4 regions of the Geobacillus sp. BK01 genome follow, and region 3 is predicted to be linked to each of the others. Evidence: predicted binding sites of a transcription regulator. Region 3 holds the regulator's gene; each other region holds the start of a gene.
What was found. The regulator Rex, encoded in region 3, represses fermentation and respiration genes when NADH is low (regulators of the CRP and FNR family bind a similar motif). The targets are predictions, from matches to a motif close to TTGTGAAATATTTCACAA.
Positions count from the first base shown of each region.

Region 1: the regulator Rex is predicted to act here: its motif matches at 2,789-2,806, upstream of ric (iron-sulfur cluster repair di-iron protein).
Region 2: the regulator Rex is predicted to act here: its motif matches at 5,946-5,963, upstream of ACTVDO_RS09810 (nitrate reductase subunit alpha).
Region 4: the regulator Rex is predicted to act here: its motif matches at 2,189-2,206, upstream of ACTVDO_RS09835 (hemerythrin domain-containing protein).

Region 1 covers NZ_JBQPTH010000003.1:103,658-111,240, reverse strand. The annotation lists gene modB (molybdate ABC transporter permease subunit) at 182-844, shown strand; gene moaA (GTP 3',8-cyclase MoaA) at 900-1,925, shown strand; gene ric (iron-sulfur cluster repair di-iron protein) at 2,020-2,727, opposite strand; gene ACTVDO_RS04700 (methyl-accepting chemotaxis protein) at 2,967-3,923, shown strand; gene ACTVDO_RS04695 (molybdopterin molybdotransferase MoeA) at 3,977-5,236, shown strand; gene mobB (molybdopterin-guanine dinucleotide biosynthesis protein B) at 5,233-5,733, shown strand; gene ACTVDO_RS04685 (molybdenum cofactor biosynthesis protein MoaE) at 5,730-6,197, shown strand; gene moaD (molybdopterin converting factor subunit 1) at 6,194-6,424, shown strand; gene ACTVDO_RS04675 (YwiC-like family protein) at 6,430-7,158, shown strand; gene ACTVDO_RS04670 (hypothetical protein) at 7,316-7,504, shown strand.
Region 2 covers NZ_JBQPTH010000007.1:96,964-104,546, forward strand. The annotation lists gene ACTVDO_RS09790 (hypothetical protein) at 1-103, opposite strand, end outside; gene ACTVDO_RS09795 (tetratricopeptide repeat protein) at 185-4,342, opposite strand; gene ACTVDO_RS09800 (alpha/beta hydrolase) at 4,506-5,258, opposite strand; gene ACTVDO_RS09805 (metal-dependent hydrolase) at 5,349-5,852, opposite strand; gene ACTVDO_RS09810 (nitrate reductase subunit alpha) at 6,024-7,583, shown strand, end outside.
Region 3 covers NZ_JBQPTH010000029.1:17,847-25,429, forward strand. The annotation lists gene ACTVDO_RS16290 (CPBP family intramembrane glutamic endopeptidase) at 1-594, shown strand, start outside; gene ACTVDO_RS16295 (YdiK family protein) at 591-770, shown strand; gene tatC (twin-arginine translocase subunit TatC) at 809-1,582, opposite strand; gene tatA (twin-arginine translocase TatA/TatE family subunit) at 1,603-1,755, opposite strand; gene ACTVDO_RS16310 (redox-sensing transcriptional repressor Rex) at 1,771-2,412, opposite strand; gene moaC (cyclic pyranopterin monophosphate synthase MoaC) at 2,428-2,916, opposite strand; gene ACTVDO_RS16320 (ABC-F family ATP-binding cassette domain-containing protein) at 3,015-4,946, shown strand; gene ACTVDO_RS16325 (hypothetical protein) at 4,931-5,206, opposite strand; gene tsaD (tRNA (adenosine(37)-N6)-threonylcarbamoyltransferase complex transferase subunit TsaD) at 5,285-6,298, opposite strand; gene rimI (ribosomal protein S18-alanine N-acetyltransferase) at 6,295-6,747, opposite strand; gene tsaB (tRNA (adenosine(37)-N6)-threonylcarbamoyltransferase complex dimerization subunit type 1 TsaB) at 6,707-7,447, opposite strand; gene tsaE (tRNA (adenosine(37)-N6)-threonylcarbamoyltransferase complex ATPase subunit type 1 TsaE) at 7,444-7,583, opposite strand, start outside.
Region 4 covers NZ_JBQPTH010000007.1:108,022-115,604, forward strand. The annotation lists gene narH (nitrate reductase subunit beta) at 1-111, shown strand, start outside; gene narJ (nitrate reductase molybdenum cofactor assembly chaperone) at 171-746, shown strand; gene narI (respiratory nitrate reductase subunit gamma) at 722-1,426, shown strand; gene ACTVDO_RS09830 (hypothetical protein) at 1,439-1,609, shown strand; gene ACTVDO_RS09835 (hemerythrin domain-containing protein) at 1,599-2,126, opposite strand; gene ACTVDO_RS09840 (thiamine pyrophosphate-dependent enzyme) at 2,266-4,560, opposite strand; gene ACTVDO_RS09845 (2-oxoacid:acceptor oxidoreductase family protein) at 4,551-5,567, opposite strand; gene ACTVDO_RS09850 (uroporphyrinogen-III synthase) at 5,758-6,552, opposite strand; gene ACTVDO_RS09855 (hypothetical protein) at 6,981-7,229, opposite strand; gene ACTVDO_RS09860 (immune inhibitor A domain-containing protein) at 7,388-7,583, opposite strand, start outside.

The DNA.
Region 1 (7,583 bases), on a different contig from region 3:
ACATCACAGCGGGAGAGAGTGAAAAAAATCACCGTTTGTCCTCTTTTTGTGCGGGTTGTCACAAATTTTTCTAAATCGGATTTCTATGCACATATGATACAATCAATGTGAGCAGCATCACAGCATATGGCCGCTCATTTTCGTATAGTGAGATGGAGATGTAACAGAGAAGGGTTGATTCATGGCGGAATTTTGGTCACCGGTTTGGTTATCAATAAATGTATCGCTTCTTGCCGGCGTGATTGTCGCGATCCTCGGGACAGCGGCGGCAAAGCGGATGGCGCGCCGCCGGTTTCGCGGGAAGACGATCGTCGAGACGGTGTTGATGCTGCCGTTGGTGCTGCCGCCGTCGGTGGTCGGGTTTTTGCTCGTTGTGCTGTTTGGCCGCCATAGCCCGATCGGACGGTTGATGGAGACGTGGTTTCACACAACGATATTGTTTACGCCCGGCGCCGCGGTGTTGGCGGCGGTCGTCGTGTCGTTTCCGCTCATGTATCAGGCGGCGAAAGCGGGGCTCGAAGCGGTCGATCCGGCGATTGAAGGGGCGGCGCGCATCGATGGGGCGAACGAGCGCCAAGTGTTTTGGCATATTTCGCTGCCGCTGGCCAAACACGCGTTATTCTCCGGGGCGGTGCTGTCGTTTGCCCGCAGCCTCGGGGAGTTTGGCGCGACGCTCATGTTTGCCGGGAATATCCCGGGCAAAACGCAGACGATTCCGACCGCTGTCTATATGGCGATGGAATCAGGAGAGATGAAATTAGCGTGGGCATGGGTGGCGGTCACGATCGGGTTGTCATTCAGTTTATTGGCTTGTGTGACCAAACTCAGCCGTTTGCAACGATAAAGAAACAGGCCGCTTGAACGTGATGCGGCCCATAAACGAGAAAGGAGGGAGCGCCATGGAAGAGCGCGACCGGATGAAGATCACCGACCGCCTCTCCCGCCCGCTGCGCGATTTGCGGTTGTCGGTCACCGATCAATGCAATTTTCGCTGCGTCTACTGCATGCCGGCAGAGGTGTTTGGGCCGAATTTTCGCTTTTTGGCGGAAGACCAGCTGTTAACCGTTGATGAAATGGCGCTGTTGGCGGAATGTTTTGTCGAGCTTGGGGTCGAAAAAGTGCGCCTGACCGGCGGCGAGCCGCTGCTTCGGCGCGACCTTGATGCGCTTATTGAGCGGTTGTCCATGATTCCCGGCTTGCGGGACGTTGCCCTTACGACAAACGGCATCCATTTGGTGAAATGGGCGAAACGGCTGAAAGCGGCCGGGTTGAAGCGCGTCAACGTCAGCTTGGATGCGTTGGACGATGACATTTTCCGCAAAATGAACGGCATCGGCGTCGGCGCCGCTCCGGTGTTGAAAGGCATTGAAGCGGCGCGCAAGGCCGGGCTTGGCGTCAAAGTGAACATGGTCGTCAAAAAAGGGTGGAACGATTCACAAATCGTGCCGATGGCGGCTTACTTTAAAGAATTGGGCATCCCGCTCCGCTTTATTGAATTCATGGATGTCGGCACGACGAACGGCTGGGATTTTTCCTATGTCGTGACGAAAAAGGAGATTTATGAACAAGTCCATGCCATGCATCCGCTCGAGCCGGTCGAACACGAGTACTTCGGGGAGGTGGCGAGCCGCTACCGCTACGTCGGCACGAACGTCGAAGTCGGCTTTATCGCCTCGGTGACGGAAGCGTTTTGCCAAAGCTGCACGAGGGCGCGCATTTCCGCCGATGGCAAGCTGTATACGTGCCTGTTTGCGGCGAATGGCGTGTCATTGAAAGACAAACTGCGTGCCGGCGCGGGGAAAGAAGAGCTGAAGGCGCTCATTACGGCCATCTGGAACCGGCGGACGGACCGCTATTCGGAAGAACGGACGGCGGAGACGGCAAAACAACAGCGGAAAATTGAGATGTCGTATATTGGCGGATAAACAAACAGGATCGCTCCTTAACTCGGGAAGCGATCCTGTTTTTATGCGTTGGTCGCGTTTCAACCGTGCCAATGGCTTGTCTTGTTTACTCTGCTCACGCCTTCACCGCCGCCAACACGCGCGGAAAGAGGATGTTGTTTTCCAAATGGATGTGCGTAAACAAGTCGTCCTCAAGCGCGGCGAGTCGGTTGTAGACGAGCCGGTACGTGCCGCATGCGTCTTCCGGCGGGGTGAAATCGTTTGTGATTTCACGAATTTCTTTGATGAGATCACCGGCGACATCATGCTCATTGACGAGTTCGCGAACGGCCTGTTCGACCGCCTCCCGGTTTTCCGGGGATGGGTTGTCGGCAAATTGCAAAATGAGTGGGAATGCGCCCGTTTCCTCCTTAATCAAGTGTTGCTCAAGCTCCGTTTTTAACTCATGGAACAGTTTATGCACCCGGGAAAGATGTGGGTGATGCATGCCGTGCACGCGCAACACTTTCGTGACATACGGGCTGAGCTGCGGCAGTTCCTCGTTCAAATAGCGGTGATGCGTTCTTACAATATGATCGACGAGTTCGTCGAGCGGCGCTTCATTCCAGTTTCCGGTTGGCTTGTTTTGCGCTTCGTTATACAAGGTGTTCAGCTGGTGAAGGAGCGCTTTGCCGTCCAGCCCGCGCTCTTCGATGGCCTCTTTTAACGGGCGCTGCCCGCCGCAGCAAAAATCAATGCGCTGCGCTTTAAACAAATCCGCTGCTTTCGGAAAGACAGTGACAATATCGCCAATTAACGATTGTTCGGTAAACCGCTGTTCCATTTCGGATCCCTCCATCGTCAAATCATTACAGCTTCAGCATACCTTGTTTTGGTCGCCAACGTTGTGATACATCTCACACAAGCAAAAAAAAGCGGACAACAAGGAAATGTGATCAACATCACAACAGTGTCTCTCTTCCTTCTTGTACAATAAAACAGACGAAATATATAAATAAGGAAAACAACGGTGAATACGCCATATGGAAAGTGTGAACTGCCGAAAAAAGAGGAGGAGTCAGCATGTGGCCGCTGGCCAAGGCAAGCCGCTGGGAGGAAGAAAAAAAGGAACTTGAACGCCGGATTGAAGAGATGAAACAACAGCTTGTAAGGCAAGAAACGGCCATTCGTGAAACAGTGGCCGGACTGCTTGAGGAATGGCAGGAAATTGTCCGCCAACATGAACTCGTCAACGGGCAGCACCATGTCTTGGGCGATTTAGTGGAAAAAACGAAAGAAAAAGTGGATAATGTCCGTACGCTCAGTCAATCGTCATACGCCATCTCCGGGCGCCTGCGCGAGCAGGGGACGGCTTTGGCGGACACCGCCGGGCAGATGGTGGCGGCGGCGAAAGAAGGGATTCGCATGTCCGGGGAGGTTGAGCAGGCGATCGGGCAGCTCGGGGCGGAAATGGAGACGACATCGGCTGCGATGCATCGGCTGCGCGACCGTTCGCAAGAGATCGAGCAAATCGTCAAAGTCATTAAAGAAATCGCCGGACAGACGAATTTGATTGCCTTAAACGCCTCGATTGAGGCGGCCCGCGCCGGGGAGCATGGAAAAGGATTTTCCGTCGTTGCCGCCGAAGTCAGGAAACTGGCTGAACATACGGCAGACAGCACGGAAACGATCCACCAGCTCACCGATGCGGTGCAGCAAGAAATTCAACGGTCGCTCGTACAGACTGACGCCATTTCATCTATCATTAACACGGTAGTGCAAATGAGCATCAATACATCGCGAACATGGTCGGCGATGATCGGGTTGATCGATCAAGTCGAAAAACGGGTCAGTGGCGTGTTAAACGATATTCAAGAACAGTTTCGTTATGCCGATGAAGTGATGCAAGAGCTTGAGCGGTCGGCCGCTTTGTTTGGGGAAACGCGGGCGATGATTTTGCAACATATTGATGATGCCAGCGTCGTTGATGAAAAATTGGCCAAAACCATTAGACAGCTGCAAGATTGGAAATCATTGTGATAAAACGATAAAATGGACTTAGTGAAGTGAATAAAAGAAAGGAGAGAACACCGTTGGTGGAAAAACGAACCCCGATTCCGGTTGCGGAAGCGATCAATCGGGTGATGCGTTATGCCGGGAGAGGGGAAGAAGAGGTGGTGCCGCTTCGGCAGTCGTACGGTCGCTATTTAGCCGAGGATTTGCTCGCCGACCATGACGTGCCGCCGTTTGATCGCTCGCCGTACGATGGGTTTGCCATTCGCGCCGCCGATTCGGAAGGAGCGGGGCTGGATCATCCCGTCGAGTTTGAAGTTATTGAAGCGATCGGCGCCGGGCAAGTGGCGAAGCAGCCGGTCGGCCCGTTTCAAGCGGTGCGTCTGATGACCGGAGCGCAAATTCCCGACGGGTGCGATGCCGTCGTCATGCTCGAGCTCGCCAAACAGTACGAGCGGGACGGGAAGACGTACATGGCCATCAAGCGCCCGTTCCGCCCCGGCGACAACATTTCGTTTCAAGGGGAAGACGCGAAAAAAGGGCAGCCGTTAGTCGAAAAAGGAACGCGCATCAATCCCGGGGTGGCGGCGCTCTTGGCGACGTTCGGCTATGCGGAGGTGAAAGTGGCAAAACGGCCGCGCATCGGCATTTTTGCGACCGGCAGCGAACTGCTCGACGTCTCCGAGCCGCTCGTGCCGGGGAAAATTCGCAACAGCAATGCTTACATGATCGAGGCGCAAGTGCTCAACAGCGGCGCCGAGCCGGTTTATTTCGGTCAGCTTGCCGATGACCTGGACGCCTGCTTCGCCGCGGTGCGCGAGGCGCTCGATCAAGTGGACATGCTCATTACAACGGGCGGCGTTTCGGTCGGCGACTTCGATTATTTGCCCGCTATTTACGAGCGGCTTGGGGCGAATGTGTTGTTTAACAAAATCGCCATGCGCCCGGGAAGCGTGACGACCGTCGCGGAATGGGACGGCAAGCTGCTGTTCGGCTTATCCGGCAACCCGTCGGCGTGCTACGTCGGATACGAACTGTTCGTCCGTCCGGTTGTGCGCACGCGGCTCTTTTCGGCCAAGCCGCATTTGAAAAAAGCGAAAGCCACCCTTGGCGCCGAGTTTCCGAAGCCGAATCCGTTCACCCGCTTCGTGCGCAGCCGGGTGGAGGCGGTTGACGGGCGGCTTGTCGTGAAGCCGGTCGGCATGGACAAATCGAACATCGTCACTTCGCTCGCGGCAGCGAACGCCTTAATGGTGCTGCCGGGCGGAACGCGGGGGTTTGCGGCCGGCGATGAGGTCGACGTGTGGCTTTTGAATGACGATGAGGGATCAAGCGAATGAACGTCTGGCAAGTCGTCGGCTATAAACATAGCGGCAAGACGACGCTTGTCGAAAAATGGGCGGCGGCCGCTGTCCGGGAAGGATGGCGCGTCGGGACGGTGAAGCATCACGGCCATGGCGGCGAACCCGCCCGGCCCGAAGGCGTCGATTCCGTCCGCCACGAGCGGGCCGGGGCGGTGGCCACAGCGGTCGAAGGGGATGGGCTGTTGCAGCTTCATCTCCGCCGGCCGCTATGGCGGTTGGATGACGTGTTGGCGCTCTATGCGCCGCTTCGGCTCGATCTCGTGTTGGTTGAAGGCTACAAACAAGAGCGGCATCCGAAAGTCGTGCTTGTGCGCTCGGCGAAAGATTGGGCGTCGCTCCAGCACCTTGCCGACATTCGCGCCGTCATCGCCTGGGAGCCGCTTCCCGAACCGCTGTCATACCCGGTGTTTTTGCTGGCGGACGATGATGAATATATTCCATGGCTCATAAATGAGGTGAGAACGCGAACATGACCGAACCGTTGTTTGTCATTACCGACCGGCCGATTTCGGTCGAGGATGTGATGAAAAAAGTGATGCGCCCGGAAGCGGGGGCGGTTGCTGTCTTTGCCGGGACGGTGCGCGAATGGACGAACGGCAAGCGGACGCTGTTTTTGCAATATGAGGCGTACGTGTCGATGGCTGAGAGCATGCTCGCGCGAATCGGGGCGGAAATTGCGGAGAAATGGCCGGGGGCGAAAACCGCCATCACCCACCGGATCGGGCGGCTTGAGATCGGCGACATCGCCGTCGTCATCGCCGTTTCTTCGCCGCACCGCGCCGAAGCGTATGAAGCGAACCGCTACGCCATCGAACGGATCAAGCAAATCGTGCCGATTTGGAAAAAAGAGCAATGGGAGGACGGAAGCGCCTGGGTTGGCGACCAGCTTGAAACAACGGCGTACCCGTCTGGAAAACCGGAGGTGAAAGAGGAATGATCCGTCTGTTGTTTTTCGCCCATTTGGGCGAGCAAATCGGCGAACGGGAAGTGACATGGCCGCACGTCCCGGAAACAGTAAAAAAGCTGAAAGACGAAGTGGAAGAGCGCTATGGCGTCTCGCTTGAGCGCGTCATGACGGCGATCAATGAGGAATATGCCCGCGACGAGGCGCCGCTTCACGCCGGCGACACGGTCGCCTTTATTCCACCAGTAAGCGGAGGATGAGACCAATGGCAAACAAAAGCAAATGGGTGATGCCAAAACAGCACGGCGCCTGGGCGATGCTCATCATCCCGTTTTGGCTCGGGGCGTATGCGGGCGGGCTTTCATGGATTCACGCGCCGCTTTTTCTCGCCTGGCTTGCCCTCTATTTAGCAACATATCCGCTTTTAATGGCGGTGAAAACGAAGCGGAAAGACCCGTACGTACCTGCCGCCGCCCGCTACGGCACCATCGCCGCCCTAGGGCTTGTCGTCTCCCTTTGGCAGCAGCCGGCGCTTTTCTACTTCGGGCTCGCCATGGTGCCGTTTTTCTTGGTGAACACATACTATAGCAAGAAAAAGAACGAGCGCGCCTTTTGGAACGACGTGGCGGCCATTGCGGCGTTTTGCATCGGCGGCCTCGCCGCCTTTTACGCCGGACGCGGGGCGTTGACGCTCGAAGCGTTTGAACTCGCCTTGTTTTCCTTCCTCTTTTTCCTCGGCAGCACGTTTTACGTGAAAACGATGATTCGGGAAAAGAAAAACGAGCGGTACAAATGGCTGTCATGGGGCTACCATGCCCTGCTCATTGCCGGCCTTATCGCCATCGGCGAGACGTTCGCCGTTTTGGCCTACGCACCGAGCGTCATCCGCGCCGTTTATTTATACGGCAAGTCGCTGCCGATCATGAAACTGGGCATCTTGGAAATCACCAATGCAGCGTACTTTTTCATCGCGATGATCGTGCTCTATTCTTGAATGAACCCCGCACTCGAGCCGAAAACGGGCCGTTGGGGTTTTTTTCTTTTGCTTTTTTCCACAAGGAGCATAATCAATGGGAATCATCGTGTTTTACCAGTCTTTTCGGTAAAATAAGAATGGGGGCTATATTGGTCAATGAGCACGATGAGGGGGGATGATGGTGATGGAAAAACTAATGACGGCAGAAGAAATCTTAGAAGCCATTCAACCCATGAGCAATGAGGAGCGATGGAAATGGCTTGATAAAATGTTTGTTTCAAAAAAGCAAAGGCCGTCCCCGGGCGCCGAGAACAGCCTTCTCTTTTATCATCCTGAACCGAGAAGCTTCCACTTCGACGCGTGAGCGTAAGTGGGGAGAAATCGGGATTTGCCGTTACTCTTCCTCCTCGAAGCGTACGCGTAGGTGGGAGAGCGTTCAATTG
Region 2 (7,583 bases), on a different contig from region 3:
ACAATGATTTCGTCGCCCGGTGCACGCCCATATATCCTTTCATGATGATCCACAGCGCACCGACAAGCGACATATAGGCAAGCAAATCAATAGGCGCTTCCATGCGTCCACCTCTCTTTCGCCTTTCGATTGTTCCCTTTCCTACGATAGCAAACTTTCAACGAAAAGAAAAGCAACAATTGGTTCATATCCGCTCTAAGCGTTGAAACGCCGGCTCGTCGGCCGCCAAGACGGCCAGCTCCCCGCTTTCATCGGCCGCCAGCGCCGCCCGAAGCTCTTGCCCCGCCTCGTCAAGGCGGCCAAGCAGCGCGAGATAGCGGGCTCGTTCATAGCGAAGTCGAGCATCTTTAGCCGCGTGAACGCATCGTTCAATTGCCGCGAGCGCCTGATCGATGCGGCTCACTGCTTCATAAGCAGCCGCCAGGTGCATGTGAAATTCTTCGTCCTCAGGGTACCAATCAGCGCAGCGCTCCCAAAGCGCCGCTGCTTCTTGATCGCGGTCTGTTTCCATATAATGCTCGCCAAGCAATATGAGCGCCTCACGGGCGAGCGGTTCTTCCGCCACGATCGCCTGCAGCTCCCGCTCAGCTTTTTCGTGTTGCCCTTCTTGAAGCCAAACGACCGCCTGCAACACGCGCAGTTCGACATCGTCCGGGTCATCAGCTGCCAGCCGGTCAAGCCACCGCTTGGCTTCTTGGCGCTTCTTCTCATCGTCGTCCTTCAACAAGTGTTCGACGAATTCACGCGCCAATGAAGAATCCCACACGCGGGCGAGCGCTTTGCGCCACGTGTTGATGGCATCATCCTCCAGCTCGATCGCCGCATAAAAGCGAGCGAGCTGCCCGTACACTTCCACATGGCGTCGATTGAGGCGGATCGCGTCTTCGTACAAGTCGGTCACGATAGAAAACAAGGTAACCGTCCCGATCCATCTCTTCGCTTTTGTCCACCACCGCACCGGCTCGTCGTTTTCGTTCTGTTCCTCTTCCAAATACGGAAGGAGGGCGGCGGCCGCGTTCCGATACATAACGCTTTTCACCTCACGGCTTGTCTTTAGCCGCTCCAACCGATGGCGAAGCTTCCCTAAGCCGCGCATCGTTTTCGGAAACAGAGCGACGTACGCCGAATACAACGATTCATCGTCAGGATGGCGCACCATCAACTGTTCGAGCAGTTTGACCGCCTCTTTTTGGCGCCCTTCCCTCATGAGCACCATCGCCAAATGGCGGAGCACTTCATGATGATCCGGCGCAAGGGCAAGCGCCTTCTCGACCGCCGCCTTTTCTTGATCGCGGCGCCCGAGCGCTCCATACACGTATCCGATGCTGTCATAGTACCACGCATCCCCCGCGTGCGGACGGGCGTCAGCCAACGCCTGAAGCAGCGCCTGGGGGTCGATGATCGCTGCCAGCTGTTCAATATTTGCGCGCAACGGGGCAAGGCGAACCGCCTGAAGCAAATGCGCGCGCTGCCGTTCTTCATTTCCCTCTGCCTCATTGAGCGCAGCCAAACGAAAATGGCAGAGAGCAAGCGACGGGTCGGCCGCCAGGCACGTTTCATAATGGCGTTTCGCCTCTTCGTATCGGCCGAGCGAGGCGCACAGTTCCGCCAGCCGAAAGAGAGAAGACGCATGGCCCATGGCGGCAGCTTCGCGGTACAAAGCCATGGCTTTCGACGGCCGTCCTTGCCGCTCATAAAGGACGCCGAGAGCGGAATGGGCTGAAGCGAGTTTTGGGCGAGCCGAGACAAGTTGTGCCAAAAACGCCTGGCCGCGCTTCACAAGGGCGGGTGTTGTTAACTGCTCGATATAAAATTCGTACGCTTCCTCGGCGTCAAACTCGGCGAGGCGCAGCCCCTCCTCCAACCATGACAATGCGGTTTCCCGTTCTGTTTTCTCATCGGCGAACCCGTGAGCGATCAGCCATCTTCCCGCGTTCAGCCAATATTCGCTGTTGGCGGCAAACCGGGTGCGCTGCTCGATCACATATCGGCGCGCCTCATCCATATCCCCGCGTTCTGCAAGGGCGGCCGCCAAACCGAGATGCGCGAACACGTCCTCACCATCATGGCGGATCGCCTCCCGGTAGCACGAAACCGCTTGTTCCGTCTCGCCTTCCTCTAAATAAAGATCGCCAAGGCGGACGTATAGCGGGGTCAATCGTTCCGCGGCGGAAAGCGCTTCTTCAAGCATGGCCTTCGCCTTTTGGCGTTCGCCAAGGTCGGCATATAAGTCGGCAAGCGCCAAGTACGGGTGCGGTTCGCGCGGGTCGAGCGCTTTCGCCGCCTGAAAGCCGCGCTCTGCCTTGCGCCGGCGGCCGAGCTCCCGGTCGCAGCGGGCCCGCTCATACCAAAGATACGCATCACGCCGCTCGCGGCGCACGAGGCGGTCAAACCAGTCGCGCGCTTCCACAAATCGCTTCGCATGAAACAACAGCACACCGTGATTCGTTTCGATAAACACATCACCTGGGTACAAACGGACTGCCGTGCGCGACCCGAGCAGCCCCTTTTCGATCTGACCGGCATACGCCAGCGCGAGTCCAAAATAGCTCCACACTTCCGGCTGGTCGGGATCAAGCTGGAGCGAAGTCCGGAAATAGCGGGCCGCCTCTTCGTAACGGCTGGCAAAAAAGGCGATGCGGCCGCGCAAATAGTGGTACAACGAACTTTGCGCCTTTCCTTTCACCCGCTCGAGCACCTCTTCCGCCCGCTCTATTTCTTGGGCATGCATGTAGGCTTTCGCCGCCATCAGCAGCAAATCGTTATGCCCGGGGTATTCCGTTAGAACACGATTCGTACACTCCAATACAAGCGGCTTCGCCTCATCGCTGCCAAAATGCTTCATCACATACAGCCATGTGTACGGGATGTGCTCATGCTTGCGCAAAAAGGCGACGAATGCATCAAAATGCGCCTGTTCATCCTCATCCATTTTTTCCGCCAACGCGTGCAACCCGCGGAAATAGCGGTCTTCCTCTTCCGGGAGCGCGGCGGCAAGCGCCGCTTTTTCCCGGGGAAGCGCAACAATCGACAAATAATGTGTTCCGGCATACCACGTTTCGAGCTCCTCTTCTGGGACGACAAACGGGTCAAAGAAGTTCGGATCTTGAACGTAAAACGACTGCATTCGTTCGTCGTAGCCGAACAGCACTTGCACATGGGACGACTGCTCGTAATCGACGCTGAGCAGCACGGGCACGCCTTCGTCAATAAGCCGCTTCCAACGCGGCGGCGAGCCGGTGAAAAAGCGGCAAACAAACCCGAGTTGTTCCAAATAATGAACGGTCGTTGACAACTTTGAGCCGCGCACATCAAAAATATGCTCGGCCACCTCATCTTGCGTCCGCGGAGCGCCGAGCAAGCGAAGCATCATTTCCAAACTCGCCGGCACGCAATAGTTATGCTTTTGCACGACCGGCACAAGCGGCAGCGCGACCGCCCGCTCGTCTCGCCGCCTAAGGGCGCGGGCATACGGCGTTTTTTCCAATGGCGGCTCTTCTCTCACAAGCGATTGAAGCTTCTCCCATTCGCCAAGCCGGTAGTACAACTCGGCGCGCATATGAGCAAAATAGCGGCGGTGCATATGAAACGGGTTCACCCGGTCCAACTCCTCCATCGCCATAAGCGCCTCCCGGTAAGCGCGCACATCGCGCAGGCGGCGCACGCGCTCAGCGTCAAACGCCAACACTTGCGGAAACCGCCGCTTTCCTTCTTCCAACGCCGCCAGCGCTTCGTCGTGGCGGCCGTCAAGCGCGTACAAATCAGCGAGAAGCAAATAGCACATATCGCCGCGCTCCGGATCGTTCAGTCCGGCGCGGAGAACGTGTTCCGCCTGTTTCCGGTCGCCCGTTTCCATATAAAAATAGCCCCATTTATCGTTCATTGGTACAACTTCATAACGGGCGACCACCTCCATCCATTTGCGCGCCTCGTCGATCCGCTGCATATCGAGCAAAGCGCGCACCAACGCAAACGCCGCTCGGGCGATCGATTCATCGGACTCGTCCTTCTTGTCTTCGAGCGCGGCCGAAAGCCGCGGCATGAGCGCGTCCTCGACATCAAGCGGCCGGCGTTGATCGAGCCACTCGTCACACATCCAAGCGAGCGTCTGCAGCGTGTTGAACTTGCGATGGGCATACCGGGCGACAAGTCCGCTATGGCGGTACATGAGCGCATAATCGAACAAGCGGATGAGCGCCTGAAACGGTTCCACATTGTCCCATGCCCCGAGCAGCGACCGCCAATGAAACGGCCCGGTCGTTTCAAGATATGGCCGCACCTCAGCGAGGGCGTCGATGATTCGTTTTTCTTTCACAAGCGATGCGATCGTTTCTATTTTCATATAACGAAACTCCTTCGTTTCATCTGTCTAAGCTTCTTGCTACCTACTAAAGTTTAGAACAATCTTTCGGAAACAGCCATCCATTTTTTTGAGAAACATAACGACCAATGAAAAAGAAATGACCCATCCCGTTTTGGCCAGGATGGGCGCAAAATCGACCCGGTTATCCCGAGTGCTTGGCGAAAAATTGGAGCGACCGCTCGATTATGAACAGTTGATCGTAATCAAGCGTCGCGACATGATAGCTGTTTTCGAGCCGAACGATCTCTTTGTCTGACGATTGAATGCCGCGAAAAATGATATCGGCGTTCTCAGGGGGCACGACATGGTCCTCGTCCGAGACGAAAATCAACGCCGGGCATGCCACGCGTTCCAGCTCGCTTTTCACCAGCTCCATCAGCCCATCCAACTGCACGAGCGAAGCGGTCGGCGTTTCCTCGTACGACAACTCTTTTGCCTCCGGATCTTTCAAATCGGAGCCGATTGAGTCCAAATATCGCGGCACTTCGCCTTCGGCCGCCATCCCGGTGCGGATGGCCGGAATGTCAATCGCCGCGTTAATGAGCACGATGCCGCGGATGGACGAATACCGTTCCGCCATGTAAAGCGTCAGCGTCCCGCCCATCGACAGCCCGGTGACAAAAATCGTCCCGCACCGTTCTTTCAGCCATTCATATCCTTCCTCAACCGAATCAATCCAATCATGGAACGTCGTCTGCTCCATCTCTTTGTAATGCGTTCCATGCCCTTTCAAGCGCGGCAGGCAAACCGTATACCCCGCCTTCGCATACGCCTGAGCGAGCGGACGCATGCTGTGGGGCGTGCCCGTGAATCCGTGTACGAGCAACACCCCGACCGGCCCATGTTCGGCATAAAACGGCTCGGCGCCGGGAAGCACCGGATATTGTTCGCGCATCTTCCTCTCTCCCCCGTCTCTTTTGTCCCTTCGTTATACGTATTCGCCGCCGTCCCTTCTATTTCCTCTTTTTCCCCACTATAACCGAACTTACCAACCGAACAGCAGCGACCGCCACCATTCCCGGAACAAGCCGTTGACGCCAAAGTATACGAATCCGGCTAATGCCATGTACACAAGCGCTTTTTCCATCCCTTTTCCTGTCCGATAGAGCGGCACTTTCCACCGCTTCGATGAAAACGGCCAAAACAGCGGCACTCCTTGGACGGAAAAAAAGTCTTCCACAATATGAAACAAGTAGCCGAGCACAAGCCCCGCGGCAAACGGCGACGCCGAGTCGCGCCAGACGAGCGCGGCGAGCCCCCCCCAGACGATGAGCGAATGGGTCATGCCGCGATGGCCGAACGCTTCTTTCACTTTGCCTGAAATGCCAAACGAACGGCGTCCGACATAGGAAGACGGCTCATCAATATCCGGAAGCAAGCTGCCGATGGCAAGCCCCGCCGTATAAGCAGCGGTAAACGGCAGCGCCGTATGCGCTGCCGCTGCCGCGCCGAGACATAACGAAGCAATGACATGACTTGAATATCGCACAAAAATCCCCTCAAACCTCCCTCGTTTTCCCCATTATACCACACGAAAGAATATTTGTTCGTTTCTTTGACGAATTTGTGACAATGCCGCGAAGTGTGACAAAGTTAACATCGCGTTATTGACATCATGGCTATAGTTAAAAGTACAAAACGCAAATAAGGAGTGAACGAAATGAAACGAAAACGATCCCCGCTCACCAACCGTTTCAAATATATTCGGCCGGTTGAGCGCCAAGCCGACGGCCACAGTGAGACAACTTACGGCGACCGCGCCTGGGAAGACGCATACCGCCGCCGCTGGCAGCACGACAAAGTCGTCCGCTCGACCCATGGCGTCAACTGCACCGGGTCATGCAGCTGGAACATTTATGTTAAAAACGGCATCGTCACATGGGAAGGGCAGCAGCTCGACTACCCGTCGACCGGGCCGGATATGCCGGACTTTGAACCGCGCGGCTGCCCGCGCGGCGCGAGCTTCTCGTGGTATATGTACAGCCCGCTGCGCGTCAAATATCCGTACGTGCGCGGCGTGTTGATCGACATGTGGCGCGAGGCGCTCGCAGCTCATCCGAACAACCCGCTTGAAGCGTGGAAAAGCATCGTCGAAGACCGCGAAAAAGCAAAACGCTACAAACAGGCGCGCGGAAAAGGCGGGTTTGTCCGCATCAGCTGGGATGAAGCGTTGACACTGGTTGCCGCTTCCTTGTTGTACACGGTTGTGAAATATGGACCGGACCGCAACGTCGGCTTCTCGCCGATTCCGGCGATGTCGATGGTCAGCCATGCCGCCGGGTCGCGGTTTATGCAGCTGATGGGCGGACCGATGTTAAGCTTTTACGACTGGTATGCCGACTTGCCGCCGGCCTCGCCGCAAATTTGGGGCGATCAAACCGATGTGCCGGAGTCGAGCGACTGGTACAACGCCGGCTATATCATCACCTGGGGCTCGAACGTCCCGCTCACCCGGACGCCGGACGCCCACTTTTTGGCTGAGGTGCGCTACCGCGGCACAAAAGTTGTATCCGTCAGCCCGGACTACGCCGAGTCGACGAAATTCGCCGACGACTGGCTGTCGGTGAAGCAAGGAACGGACGGCGCCTTGGCAATGGCGATGGGGCACGTCATTTTAAACGAATATTATGTCAAACGAACCATTCCATATTTTGAACAATATGCGAAAACGTACACCGATTTTCCGTTCGTCGTCACCTTAAAACAAGACGGCGGCGCATGGACGGCCAGCCGCTTCCTCTTGGCGAAAGATCTTGGCAAACCAACCGGAAACGCTGAATGGAAACCGGTCGTCTACGATGAGAACACCGATTCGTTTGCCGTGCCGAACGGAACGATCGGCACGCGCTGGGAAGACAAAGGAAAATGGAACTTGCGCCTTGTCGATGAGGAAACGGGACAGCCGCTTGAGCCGCGCCTGTCGTTTTTAGGGTGCGAAGATGAGGTCATGTCCATCCAGCTCCCGTATTTCACTGATGAGGGCGGCAAAACGATCGAGCGCGCCGTTCCAGTCAAAAAAGTGCAAACCGAAACGGGCGACGTCTATGTCACAACTGTCTATGATTTAATTTTGGCCAACTACGGCATCGACCGCGGCATCGGCGGCACGGTCGCCCGCTCGTACGATGACAACGTTCCGTTCACTCCGGCGTGGCAAGAGGCCATCACCGGCGTCAAGCGCGAACTTGTCGTCAAAATCGCCCGCGAATTCGCTGACAAC
Region 3 (7,583 bases):
TATTGGGCGGTCATCAGCTTTTTATTGGCTTTTGCCATCATTTTATGGTTGCTCCGCGGCGACCGCGATGAGCGGGCGATGCGGCGTCTGTCGCTTGCTTCGTCATGGATGTGGGCGATCTCGGGCGTCTTTTTGGCGCTCGCATCGCAAAGCATTGCTGCCAATATCGAATGGCGTCTATTGGGCATCGAGCCAGGCTCGGAAAACACACAGCACATCATTGACATCATCCGCCTGACGCCATTGCTCGTCGTCGTCACGTCGATCGTCGGCCCGATTTTAGAGGAGCTCATTTTCCGCAAAATCATTTTTGGCTCGCTTTATGAAAAGTACAACTTTTGGTTTGCGGCACTGGTCAGCTCTCTTCTGTTCGCCATCGTGCACATGGAGCCGGAACATTTGCTTTTGTACACGTCCATGGGGATGGTATTCGCCTTTTTATACGCCAAAACCGGGCGCATTTTCGTGCCAATGTTCGCCCACGTAGCGATGAATACGTTTGTCGTTGTCGTTCAAATTTTGTTGGCTGATGAATTGGAAAACATGATGCGTCAGGCGGAACTGCCGTTGGCTGTTTGGAGGTTTTGGCTATGACGCGCCACCCGCGGCTGTTTTCGCTCCCGTATTTCATCTTGGGCTTCCTGTTTACGTATTTGGCGATTGAAAGCGTCCATGAAACCATTTGGAATGTCACGACGATCGCGTTGGCAGCGTTGGCCGCTTTTGATTTCAGCACTGCCCTTCGCCTGTTCTTCACACCAAGACGATGAAACCCTCCCGTTGGGGAGGGTTTTTGCCTGGCGCCGTATCAACCGTCCTCTCGCTGTTGTCCGTAACGTGAATCAACGCTTTCCTGCTCCGCCGCTAATTGTGCCTTTCGATAGCCAATTTTTGCAATCCATATGCTTCCTTCATACAAAAGCGTCAGTGGAATCATGACGATCACTTGCGACAACACATCTGGCGGTGTAATGGCCGCCGCCAATATCAACAGAGCCAAATACGCATACTTGCGGATGTGAACAAGAAGTTGCGGCGTAATCAATCCTAAACGGGTGAAAAACAACACAACAATCGGCAGCTGAAACACAATGCCAAACGGCAACACGAGCTGGAGCAAAAACTGGAAATATTCGTTAATGCCGATCATCTGTTGAATGCCGAGCCGTTCCGCCAACTGATTCATAAACCGGACGACAAATGGAAACAAGACGAAATACGCAAAACTAACCCCAGCTAAAAATAGAATGATCGACGCCGGAATATAGCTGAGCGTCACCCGCCGCTCTTTTTCATACAGCCCTGGGCTGACAAACGCCCAAATTTGGTACAGCAACACCGGAGCAGACAGCACAGCGGCGATCACAAAGGCAAACTGAAAATATACTTTAATCGGATCGGTGAGACGGAAAGCGTTCATCGTTAGTTGTTTTGCCTCGGCGGTCTGCTGCAAATACACAATAACGTCATTGACAAAGAAGAAACTGGCAATGAGCGCCGCGGCGAAAAAGAGAAGCACGATGATAAGCCGTTTCCGCAGCTCTCCGAGGTGTTCATACACCGACATTTCTTTGTCATTCATCGTTTCCCCATCCTGCCTTGTCACCGGTCGGTTTTGTTTTCCTCGTCATCGGCCAACCCTTTCGTTGCATCTTTAAACTCGCGCAGCGACTGGCCGAACGACCGCCCGAGCTCCGGCAATTTTTTCGCGCCAAACAGCAGCAAAATCACAAGGACAATCAAAATGTATTTCACGCTTTATTCTCTCCTTTATGATGGCGATGGATAATTTTTCAAAAAATAAACGAGCGACTGCAATTCAATGGCCAAATCGATATGGTGGACGCGGATATGCCTCGGTACATTCAAGCGCGCCGGGGTGAAGTTTAAAATGCCTTTAATCCCCCGGGCGACAAGGCGGTCGGTAAGCGCTTGGGCCACCGCGGCCGGCACGGTTAAAATGGCGACCGGAATATCGCCGCCAAGCCGCTCCTCGAGCTCATTGAGATGATAGACTGGCACACCGCCGACTGTCGATCCGACTTTCCGTTCATCGACATCAAACGCCATGACAATTTTTGTGTTGTTATTTTTCGAAAAGTTGTAGTTTAAAAAGGCGGTGCCTAAATTGCCGACTCCGAACAAGGCGACTTCCGTCACTTCATCCTCTTCAAGCGTTTGGCGGAAAAACGACAACAAATAATTCACATTATACCCGTACCCTTTTTTGCCGAGGGCGCCAAAATACGAAAAGTCGCGGCGAATCGTCGCCGGGTCGACTTTCACCGCCTCGCTTAGCTCGGCAGAGGATACACGCTGTTTGCCTGACGCATGCAAGTTCTTCAAAAACCGGTAATACAGCGGCAGCCGTTTCGCGGTTGCCTGCGGAATTTTCGGTTGTTCGTTGCTCATGGTTTCATCCCCCAACTAATCGGTTTTCCGTCGATAATGGCCGGACTTCCCGCCCGTTTTTTCGACCAAATACGTCGGACCGATGATCATCCCTTTATCAATCGCTTTGCACATATCATACACGGTTAACGCACACACCGAGGCGGCCGTCAGCGCTTCCATTTCCACCCCTGTGCTCCCTTTCGTCTTGACCGTCACGGTCATCACAAGTTTATACGCTTCCGCCTCTTTTTCCCAAGCAAAGGCAATATCGACGCCTTTTAACATGAGCGGATGGCACATCGGAATGAGATCGGCCGTTTTTTTCGCCGCCATCACTCCGGCCACTTGGGCCACGGCCAACACGTCCCCTTTCCCGATGGCGTTGTTCGTTATTTTTTCATAAATCTCTTCGCTGACGGTGATGCTCGTTTTTGCCACTGCCACCCGTACCGTGTCTTCCTTGTTGGTAATATCGACCATTTTCGCGCGTCCTTGTTCATTGAAATGAGTAAACGACGACAAGACAATCTCCTCCACTTATAAACTATACACGATTTTTCATTATCTGTCTTTGACCGTTTTGACGACATACGTTAAACTATTCCGAGAGGTGAAACGACATGATGATTTTGCAGGTGCACCAGCTCACGAAATATTTTGGCGCTGACCTTATTTTATCGAATATAAAACTAGAAATACAGTCCCGCGACCGAGTTGCCCTCGTCGGCCGCAACGGCGCAGGAAAATCGACATTGTTAAAAATCATCGCCGGAGAACTTTCTTACGACAGCGGCGAAATCATCAAGCCGAGCCATATCAAAATGGGCTATTTGGCGCAAAGCAGCAGTCTTGACTCGTCACGTTCCATTTGGGACGAGATGCTCGACGTGTTCGCACCGCTTCGGGCGATCGAAGCACAGTTGGCAGAGTTCGGCACCCAACTTGGCGACCCGGATGTGCTCGCCGATCCATCTCGCTACGAAAAAACGCTCAAAGCCTATGACGAACTGCAAGAGCAGTACAAAGAACAAGGGGGCTACCAGTACGAAGCCGACATCCGCTCTGTTTTGCACGGGCTGCAATTTTCGTCATACGATTACAAAACAACGCCCGTTTCCTCGCTAAGCGGCGGACAGCGGACGCGGCTCGCCCTCGGAAAACTTCTATTATCTAAGCCGGATTTGCTGATTTTAGACGAGCCGACCAACCATTTGGATCTTGAAACACTCTCTTGGTTGGAGCAATATTTGCAGGCATACCCTGGCGCCGTCCTGCTCGTTTCCCACGACCGCTACTTTTTGGATAAAGTCGTCACTGAGGTATACGAGCTGTCCAACGCGACACTTAAGCGGTATACGGGCAACTATAGCCGCTATTTGGAACAACGGGCCGAGCAATATGAACAAGAGTTAAAACGATATGAGAAACAGCAAGAACAAATCGCCCGTCTCGAAGACTTCATCCGGCGCAACATCGCCCGCGCCTCGACGACCAAACGAGCGCAAAGCCGACGAAAACAGCTAGAAAAAATGGAACGGCTCGAACGCCCCACTGGAGATGAGAAATCGGCCTCCTTTTCCTTCTCGATCGAACGGCCTAGCGGCCATGAAGTGCTTACCGCCGAAGAACTGACCGTTGGTTACGGCGAGGGAACACCCGTCATCCGTCAAATCAGCTTTCGCATCACGCGTGGAGAAAGCATCGCCTTAGTCGGACCGAACGGCATCGGCAAATCAACATTGCTAAAAGCGGTCGCCCGTCGGCTTCCTGTCCAAGCAGGAAGGCTCCGCTACGGCTCAAACGTCCAAATCGGCTATTATGATCAAAATCAAGCCGATTTATCATCGAATAAACGAGTGCTTGATGAACTATGGGATGCCTACCCGGACAAAACCGAGAAAGAAATCCGCACCGTGCTCGGCAACTTTTTATTTTCCGGCGATGACGTCTTAAAACCGGTCTCGGCGTTAAGCGGCGGGGAAAAGGCGCGCCTGGCGCTCGCCAAACTGATGCTGCAAAAGGCGAACGTTCTTATTTTGGACGAGCCGACCAACCATTTGGATCTCGACAGCAAACAGGTGCTCGAACAAGCGCTCATCGACTATCCAGGTACCATTTTGTTCGTCTCCCACGACCGTTATTTCATTAACCGAATTGCGACGAAGCTGTTCGAGCTATCAAGCGGCGGCCTCACCGAATATTTAGGCGACTACGATTACTACATCGCCAAAAAAGCGGAAATGTGCGAACTGGCGCGCCTCAACGCCCACCCGGACAAAACGCCGGACAGCAGTGAATCGACCAAATCCACTTATGAACAGGAAAAGGAAGAGAAAAAGCGGCAGCGCCAGCGCCAACGCCGTCTGGATGAGATCGAGGCTGAGATCGAGGCGCTTGAGGCGCAAATCGCCGAAGTGGAACAGCAATTATGCGACCCGTCTGTTTATGGCGATTATGAAACCGTGCAGCAGTTGTCGCAACAAAACGAAGAGCGAAAACAACAAGTGGAAAAGTTATTGGCCGAATGGGAACAGCTTTACACTTCACTATAACCCCATCCCCATAGCCCGCCCGTGATCGTGGCGGGCTGTTTTTTTAAGTTAGTCACATTATCCACAAAAAAATCCACAATTCCACCTGTGAAATATAAGTTATTCACCGACTTTTCCACATTATCCACAAACAATCCCTTCCTTTTGCCCAAAACGCACTGTGTATTGCTGCCCTTATGTTTGTAGTATTTTCTCGCCTTTTCCACATTGCCCACATCTTGTGGATAAAAATATACACAACCCCTTTCGATCGAAGACAACCAAAACTTGCTCCCTAAACAAAAAGGGCGGTTCTCTTGCCTACTGCAAGCAACCACCCTTTTGTTCTTTATTTTCAACTACATAAGTGGCAAGCCTGGATTGGCATTGAGTGCTAGGTCGGCTCGCTTGCCTTGTTGATGCATTACCGTTCCGGCCGCGGCGATCATCGCCGCGTTGTCGGTGCATAACGACAACGGCGGGATGACCAGCTCCACATCCGGGAGCTCTTTCATTTTGTCTTGCAGCGCGGACCGCAACCCGCGGTTGGCCGCCACCCCGCCGGCGAGCAGCACTTGCTGCACACCGTACTGTTTCGCCGCCTGCACGGTTTTCGTCACTAGCACATCGATGACGCTCGCTTGAAAGCTCGCTGCCATCTGCTTCGGATCAATCTCCTCACCGCGCTGCTTCGCATTATGAAGCACATTGAGCACGGCGGATTTTAAGCCGCTGAAGCTAAAATCGTACGACCCTTCCTCGAGCCATGCCCGCGGCAAGTCAATCACCGGCTCCCCCTCATGGGCAAGCCGGTCAATGTGCGGCCCCCCTGGGTACGGCAAGTGCAACGCCCGGGCGACCTTGTCATACGCTTCGCCAGCTGCGTCGTCGCGCGTCTCGCCAATGACTTGAAACGCCCCGTGTCCTTCCATGTAAACAAGCTCCGTATGCCCGCCGGAAACGACAAGCGCCAACAGCGGAAATTTCATCTCCGCCACGAGCTGGTTGGCATAAATATGACCGGCAATATGATGCACCCCGATAAGCGGCAAGCCGTGGGCAAACGCGAGCGCCTTGGCAGCGTTCACCCCGACAAGAAGCGCCCCAACCAACCCCGGCCCGGCCGTCACCGCAATGGCATCAAGATCGGAAAACGATACGCCAGCCTGCTGCATCGCCTCCTCAATGACGAGTGTAATTTGTTCGACATGGTGGCGCGAGGCAATTTCCGGCACAACGCCGCCAAACCGCCGATGGCTTTCCATTTGCGATGCGACAACATTCGATAAAATCTCTTTTCCGTTTTTCACCACGGCCGCCGCTGTTTCATCGCAGCTCGTTTCAATCCCTAATACATGCACGTTTTCATTCATCTCAGTTTCACCCACATCACTAGCGCATCTTCAAAATTATCCGGATAATACCGTTTGCGGATGCCGCCATTGCGAAACCCGAGCTTTCGGTACAACGACTGGGCGACATGGTTCGAGACGCGCACTTCCAACGTCATCGTCGCCGCCCCATGCTGCCTGGCTGTTTCCATCAGGCGGCGCATAAGCGCTTCGCCGAGCTTTTGTCCGCGAAACTGCGGCAGCACGGCGACGTTCGTCACATGCGCTTCATCAATCACGAGCCACATCCCCGCATACCCGATGATCCGTCCGCGATACACCATGACAATATATTTGGCATAACGGTTGTACATCAGTTCGTTGTAAAAAGATTCCCGGCTCCACGGCGCGGTAAACGACGCCCGTTCAATTTGCACGACCTCATCGATATCATGAACGGTCATCAGCCGGAATTGTACATCGATCCCCATCGTCCCCGTCCCCTTTTTGTCTCGCAAGCCATTTCGCTTCGGCTTCCGCAAGGCGGATATAGTTTGGCACAAACGTATGCGGATTCTCATGTTCTTTCTCTTTTCCAAGCATGACGAGCTCACCTGGCCGCGGCAATGTTAACGGCGGCGGCGCGAGGAAAGCCCGCCCGCCTAAGCGGCTCCGAAACAGTTCACCATATACCGGCGCATCCGTCCCGATGAACAAGACATCCTCTTCCCGCCTGCGTAAATGATCGGCCCACTTGTCCGCCGCTACAATCCGGTCCGCTTCGAGGCAACGGAGGGCTCCGTTCTCGTACCGGTACAACCCAGTGTAAATCTGCCCGCGCCGCGCGTCAAACAGAGGAACGATCACGCCGGGAAAATAACGGCCATTAGCGGCAAGCACCTCTAAACTCGATACACCGGCTATCGGGATGCCGAGCGACCAAGCAAGTGTTTTCGCAATAGTCACACCGATCCGCACCCCAGTATAAGATCCGGGACCCTTGGCGACAACGATTAAATCGAGCTCATTGGGCGCCATCCCGCATTGCCGAAGCAACGATTCAATAGCCGGCATCGCCCGGGCGGAATGATCCTTTTTTACACTCGTCACAAGTTCCCCCTTAATGGCATCCCCATCCGCCACAGCAATGCCAAGCGGCATATTTGATGTATCAATCCCTAATATTTTCATGACGCAAAAATCTCCTTGCATAGCTGTTCATAGCGCCGCCCTAACGGCTCAAACACAAGTCTCCGTTCATCGCCGCCATAGCGAAACAAAGAAACAGTCAGCCGCTCCTCAGGCAGCTGGCCCGCAATCAAATGGG
Region 4 (7,583 bases), on a different contig from region 3:
CGCTTTGTTATCCCGGCGTCGCACCGCGAAGAAGTGGCCGACTTGTATGCGGAACAAGGCAGCTGCGGACTGGCATTCGCCGGCGGCCCGGGCGCTTGCGGCACGCTGTAGAGGGAGAAGGCGGGGCCCCGCCCCCTTTCCCCTTGAACAATAAAAATGGAGGATTTATGATGAACAGCGAACAACAACAAACGATCTTTTTGTGTGTGTCGTATTTGTTGTCTTATCCGGACGAACAGTGGGCCGAATCGCTCTCAGACTGCTTAGACGCCATCCGCTCGCTTGACGATGAGGCCGTTCGTACGCCGCTTTTGTCGTTTGCTGAACAAATCGCCGCCATCCCGGCCCGAAAGCGGATGGAGCGGTATGTGGACACGTTTGATTTCGGCAAAAAAACGAATTTGTACTTGACGTATATGACGAACGGCGAGCAGCGGGAGCGCGGGGTTGAACTCGTCGCCTTAAAAGCGCGCTACGAAGCGGCAGGATTCGCCATCCCCGATCACGAACTGCCCGACTACTTGCCGCTGATGCTCGAATGGATGGCGTATGCGGATCAGGAGCATGCCATCGCCTTGCTTGCCGACTATGCCAGCCACATCCGTGAAATCGGCGACCGGCTGGCCGCGGCGGGCAGCCCATATGCCCAGCTGTTTCAAGTGTTGAATCACACATTAACTCAACTCGGCGTGACGCCGATTCCGAAAGGAAGTGCAACGGCATGGTTAGCCAATTTCTCTGGGTGATTGTTCCGTATTTGGCGCTTGTCCTATTTGTCGCCGGCCATATTTGGCGCTACCAGCGCGACCAGTTTGGTTGGACGTCCAAATCGAGCGAGCTGTTGGAGAAAAAACAGCTGCGCCTTGGCAGCTTGCTCTTTCACTGGGGCATTTTGTTCGTGTTTGTCGGCCATGTGATGGGCATTCTCATTCCTGAGCCGTTTTATGAAGCGCTTGGCGTGACGGAGGAGACATACCACGTCATCGCCTTGGCGGGCGGCATTCCGGCTGGCTTGGCCGCGTTTGTTGGGTTGGTCATCTTATTCCGCCGCCGCCTGACGGTCAAGCGCGTGCGGGTGACAAGCAGCACCGGCGACTGGGTCGCGCTCGGATTTTTGCTCGCCGTGATCGCGAGCGGGTTATCATCGACGCTGCTGAACGTCAACTCACACGGCTTTGACTACCGGACGACGATCGGTCCATGGTTCCGCGGCCTTCTCACGTTCCGTCCGGATTCAGCCTACATGGAAACGGTGCCGCTTTGGTTCAAAATCCATATTCTGTCCGCGTTCGGCTTGTTCGCCGTCTGGCCGTTCACCCGTCTCGTTCACGTATTCAGTTTCCCGCTCCGCTACTTGCAGCGCAGCTACGTCGTCTACCGGAAGCGGGTGCCAAAATCCGTTGATTCGCTTGACCGCGCCCAGTAAGCGGGAAACAGCATGAAACCCACACCCGAGACCGTCATCACAGAAAACGGGATGCCGTTCATCCGCATCCCGTTCCTCTCCATCACGGTCCGGCGCCAAACTGATCAATCGGCGCGCCATGAAGAAAACGGGATGCTTCCTTATATGGAGCATCCCGTTTTTCGTTCCATCGTCACTCGTTAATGCGTGCCAACAACTCCTCTTTCTCCTCAGCCGATAACAGCCGCTCCGCCATCGGAAACAGCACATTTTCTTCCTTCATAAAATGCTCATCCAAAATATGATGCGCCTCAATGACCGCGCCGGCGAGCGTTAACGCCTGTTCGCTGTCCACCGTTTCCGGCAAATGGGTGGTTTTCTCCAAAAACATCGAAAGACGCGCTTTCGCCTGCTCGTGTTCGTATTCCATCACCGCGATCGGCCCGCTCGTCCGCCCGATGTATTCGGCCATCATCGGGAATAAGACGCCCTCTTCCCGCTCAGAGTGCGGATCCAACACCGCAACAAATGACGCTGTTTTTTTCCGCAGCTCAGCGAGCGGCTCACGCCAGTTACGGTCTGCCCCTTGGCCGATCGCTTCCGCTGTGGCGAGCAGCTGCTCCATTTGGGCGCGCAACGGGCCATGCTCCTGCTTTAGTTGCGCCAACCCGGCGCATAGTTTTACTCCTTCAGGTCCTCCCATATGGCAAAACGAATGCATCATCGACTCCTCCTTTTGCTCGGTTCGTTGCCTCCATTATACCGCGGGTGACGCCTTCGCCGTTGTGAGCGATATCACACACCTCGGCAAAAAAAGGGCACGCAACAAGCGTGCAACAAAAACAGCGAACCGCTGCTTCTTATAAATATGGATGCTCATGTTTCGCTTTTAAAATGCTCCATCTCCGCTCGACCTCTTGTTCTAACTCGTGTAGCAGACCCTCGTTTTCTTTCTGCAACAAATGTTTCGTTTTCCCCATGTACTTCAACCATTCACTTAACGGGACGCGGCGCCCTTTCGCTTCCGGGTCGTACGTGATCGTCGTTTTCCCCCGTTCCACTTCATACAGCGGGAAGAAACACGAATTCACAGCGGCCTCCAAAATTTTTTCCCCGTATCGCTCCTCCGATTTCCAGTTCAACGGGCAAGTGATGAGCAGCTTGCCGTACACTGTCCCTTCATGTTGGGCGTACCATTGCGCTTTCGCCGCCTTTTTCACCAAGTCTTGCGGAAACGCCTCCGTACCGGTGAAAACATAAGGGATATTCGTCGCCGCCATAATTTGCGGCGTATCTTTATGGTGGAACGATTTCCCGCGCTGCGTGTTCCCGACCCCGGTTGTGGTGGTCATGTGCCCCATCGGGGTGGAATACGACATTTGCGCCCCGGTGTTCATATAGCCTTCATTGTCATATTCAATGATGATAAGCTTATGGTTGCGCAGCGCCGCCCCGATGGCCGACCCCATGCCGATGTCCATTCCGCCGTCGCCCGTCACCATCACAAACGTTACATCGTCCGATACGTTCAGTTCCCCGCGCCGTTTCAGTTCAAAGAAGGCTTCAACCATCCCCGACAGCGTCGCCGCCCCGTTTTGGAACAAGTTGTGCACCATCGTCTGTTTGTGCGCGCTGTACGGATAAGCGGCGGAGACGACATACGCACACCCGGTTTGGAACAAGACGACGATATCGCCTTCAATTCCTTTGAAAAAGAGTTCAAGCCCTGGGAAAATGCCGCATCCCGGACATGCCCCATGCCCCGGGGCGAGCCGCTTCGGCTTGGCGGTCAGCGCCCTAAGCGGCGGAATTTTCACATTCAACCGTTTCGTTTTTTCATCCATTGCCACATGGATCAGCCCGGTGCGGAACGCATCGCCGTGGAGCGGCTCAAGCAGACGCTTCGGCTGCTGTTCAGGCTGTCCGGGCACATGGCCGAAATAGTCAAACGGCTTTTCGGCCCGGCCGTTTTCCATCACCTCGATGGCCATGCGGAACAACGCTTCCGCATCTTCGGTGTAAAAATCTTTGCCTCCAAGGCCGTAGACGCGGCTTACCACGATCGTCTCATTGTCGCGGTCTTCCTGCAGCGCCGCTTTCACTTCATGCGTCATGTTCGCCCCGTAAGCCCCGTACGAATCGGCCCGTTCGCCAATTAAGAGCACTTTCACGTGTTTCAGTGCCTGCCGGATTTCATCAGCCGGGAACGGACGAATGATGTTCGGGCTGACGACGCCCGCTTTCACTCCTTGTTTCCGCAAGCGGTCGGCGACATCTTTCGCCGTCTCAGCCGCCGAGTTCAACAAAAACAGCGCCACGTCGGCATCGTCCATCCGATACAAATCAAGCGGCTCATAGCGGCGCCCTGACCATTTTTCGTATTCGGCCGCCACCTGCCGGAACACGTCGCCGGCCCGGTATAAAGCGACCGATTGCTGATAATGGTTGTTGATCAAGTCATCGCCGCCCATATGCGCGCCGATCGTCACCGGCCGTTTCGGATCGGCCGCGGTCGGAAACCCTTCTTTGCGCGGGCCGATCAACGCCTGCACCGTTTCGCGGTCGCGGAAGTAATGAACTTTCCGTTTTTGGTGCGACGTAAAAAACCCGTCATAGGCGATGATGACCGGAAGGCGGACGTCTTCGTGTTCGGCGATTTTGAGCGCCATGACGTTCATATCGTAGACTGCTTGCGGCGTCCGGGCCAACAGCACGACCCAGCCGGTGTTGAGTGTAAAATACAAATCAGAATGGTCGCCGTGAATGTCAAGCGGGCCGCTGACCGAACGGGTGACGAGATTGAGCACCATCGGGAAGCGGGTGCCTGATTGCACCGGCAGCTGTTCAAGCATATACATGAGCCCGTTGGCGCTCGTCGCGTTCAGTACGCGCGCCCCCATCAGCGATGCGCCGTAACAAATCCCCGCCGAACCGTGCTCGCCGTCAGCGGGAATGAGTTTTGTATCGTGTTCCCCCCGCACCTTCATTTGATCGAGCAGTTGGGCGATTTCCGTAGATGGGGTAATCGGGAAGTACCCCATAATGTGATAGTTAATTTGGCTCGCCGCCAACGCCGCCATTTCATTGCCAGAAGCAAACGTCGTCTCCTGCACAGCGCGATTCGTCCGCTCGACCTCTTTTTCAATCATTGCCATGCTTCCGCTCCCCCTTTCCTAAACGAAAACGAATGTTTCAGCGAATGCGCTTCGGCAAACCCCGGCGTCTCCCGCTCGGCTGTTAAGGCGGCCGTCGGACACGCTTCGACGCATTTTAAACAAGCTTTGCAATATTGGTAGTCAAGACCGGCTAAAAACATTTGCTTCCGCCCTTTTTTGTCCACCCGTTCTTCCCAGACGAAACAAAGGTCGGGACAGACATTGTCACAGGCGACGCAATGAATGCATTTGTCCGCCTCCCAGCGCGGCAAAAACCCTTGCCGGGAACCGCTTACATTCTTCAACAAACTGTTCCCGCCGGCGACAATGACCCCGCCGATTAACTGGGTTTCATAGCCGAACCGGGGGAGCGGCCGAACGAACTTCTTCGCCTCCATGGAAGCGGCAGCAGTATGAAACCGCACTTCTTCGTAGCCGCGGCGAAACGCGCGAACGTTCGCTTCAATCAAGTGCGGCGCCTTCGTTGAAAACGTCCGGCGAATAACCGTTTCCATCGCTTCCGGTTCAATAAAGGAACAAACGCGCAACAACGCCCCTAACATCGGCGTATTGATTTTCACCCGTTCCTCGACAGCGATGCCAAGCGCATCGACGACGGCCAGCGTCCCATAAGGCAGGCGCAAATCGCGGCGAATCTCAGCGAACTCGCGCGTCGAGTTGACGACCGCCGTCCCGTCGGCGGCGAGGCCGCTCGTCACGTCCACCATCTTGGCGAGCGCTTCATGGAACACGCCGATCACATGTGGAGCCATAATCGGGCTATGATCGCGAATCTCAATATGCGGCTCACAAAAACGGATAAAGCTTTTCACCGGCGTTCCTTTTTTCTCGGAGCCATAGGAAGAAAAGTTCGACCCATTAAGCCCCGACCATAACACGCCCGCTTCGGCGAGCATCTTTCCCGCCAAGTTGGCCCCGAGTCCGCCGATTGACTCAAGGCGGATCTCAAAAAAGCCTTGTTCATTTGTCGTAGGCAGCATTGTCATCCCCCTCCCAATACAAAAAAATGCATCCCCCATTTTCATTATAAGTGAAAAAGGCTTGGAAAACTGTGACAAAAAATAAACAGTTTCAATTTTTTTATTAAACAGAGTAATATAACACGTTAAAATAAATAGTTTTTTTGTATAACAGGATCAACAAGTTATATAAAACAAAAAAAGCCCTCTAACGGGCTTAAGCATCAAAATAGCGGGCGAGCGTCACGATCATCGCTCCCATTCGCTCATGTTCCGGCGCGATGACGCGGCTGACCCCTTCTTCTTCGAGCGCTTCTTGCGTCACTTGGCCGACGGCGCAGGCGACAACATCGGTGCGAAACGCGTCAAGCAGCGGTTCGATCTCTTTTTTTTCACGGGCAAACGAAAAGAAAAAGCGGACTTGCATCGCCGATGTAAAACAGACGGCATCAACTTGGCGCCCGACGACCTCGTTGTACAACGCTTCAAGCGTTTCCTCATCCGGGGCGACGTGCCGGTATGGCAACAGTTCCGTATACGATGCGCCGCGCGCAAGGAAAAACTGCCGAAGCTTTGGCGCAGTGTCGCCGTACAGCTGGGCCACGACGTTTTTTCCGGCAACATCGTATGCAGCAAGGGCGCGGATCAGTCCTTTCGTCGTTCCGTCTTCACTTAATGCGGCCGGGGTGACGCCGATTTTTCTCAGCGCCGTCACCGTTTTATAGCCGCGGACGGCGATGTTGGCCCGTTCAACGGCCTGTCGCCATTCATCGGCGATCCCTTCCCGCCCGGCCGCTTCCCAAAGCGCCTCGACCCCGATTCCGGTCGTAAACACAATCCAATCGGGCCGCATGGCGATCACCGCCCGCATTTCCACGCCCAATTCTTCCCCTTTTCGAAACGTCGTTCCTTGCGCCGGGCGAATGACGGCCGTCCCCCCTTGCTTTTCGATCAGCGTCGCCATCTCGTCCAACTTGCGCGAGGCGCATAGCGCGATTCGCTTGCCGTGCATGTTCGTTCCTCCCTGTTGTCCGTTATTCGTCTCTTTCATTCTAAAAGACCGCTGCCCCTTACGCAACGAAAGCGTGTTTTTTCAGCCGATGGCGCTGACGGACAAAGCAGCCTGGGAAGCCGGCGTTTTAGGGAAAAGCCGTGACAAACGAGCCCGCTTAAGTTGAAAAACCTTGCAAACCCGGCTTTTTTCGTTGTCAGCCAAAGGGAATGAATTCGGCGGCATCAATCGTGTTTCACCGCCTTTCAGAGCCAGCACCCCGCCCCCACGCAGCAACAAAGGCGGACGCCGCTAGGCTCTTTCCTTGCGGCAACAGCCATCAAGCGGCCCAAAGCCGTTTCTTCCCTGAACATGGTCGCAAAAAACGGCATGTTATCGGCCAATACGAAAAGGTGCCCCGACCCGTTTCAGGACACCTTCCTGTCGTTTTAACGCGTATGTATCACGGCCTCTTCTCCGCGGCGGTCAAATGAACCGGTGATGCGCGTCGGCTCGACGGAAATGATCCGATCGAGCGGGATGTTCATCAGCCGCATTTGCCGATTGTAAACGAACAGTTTGCGCGCTTCTTGATACAGCTTGACTGGCAGCACGACCGTCTCCCCCTGCACCGTTTGCACACGTACCGGCTGCTTCTCCTCAATCCACGCCGAAAGCTGTTGGCACAATTCCTTCATTCACTCGCTCTCCCTTCTCATCTATTCCTACTTATGATTATAAAAGGAAAAGACGGAAAAAGGAGTGAAGAAAAATCAACAAATTCGACGAAAGGATGACAAAACGTGTCGATAAATCATTCGGCGCACGGAAGCGTTCCGTGCGCCAAATGATGTTGTCAGCGGTAAATCAACACGCGCGCCGCAGTGCGGTCGGCGCTTTCGCCGATGACGCGGATTTTCAACCCGTAGTTGGGCACGTTCCGCCCGGCATCTTCCACCCCTTTATTGTCATACGCCCGGCTGTCGTCAAACACCGGCGTCGGCGCTGTATCGTGGTCAATGAGCTGTGAGCCATCGATCGCCACGCGGAAT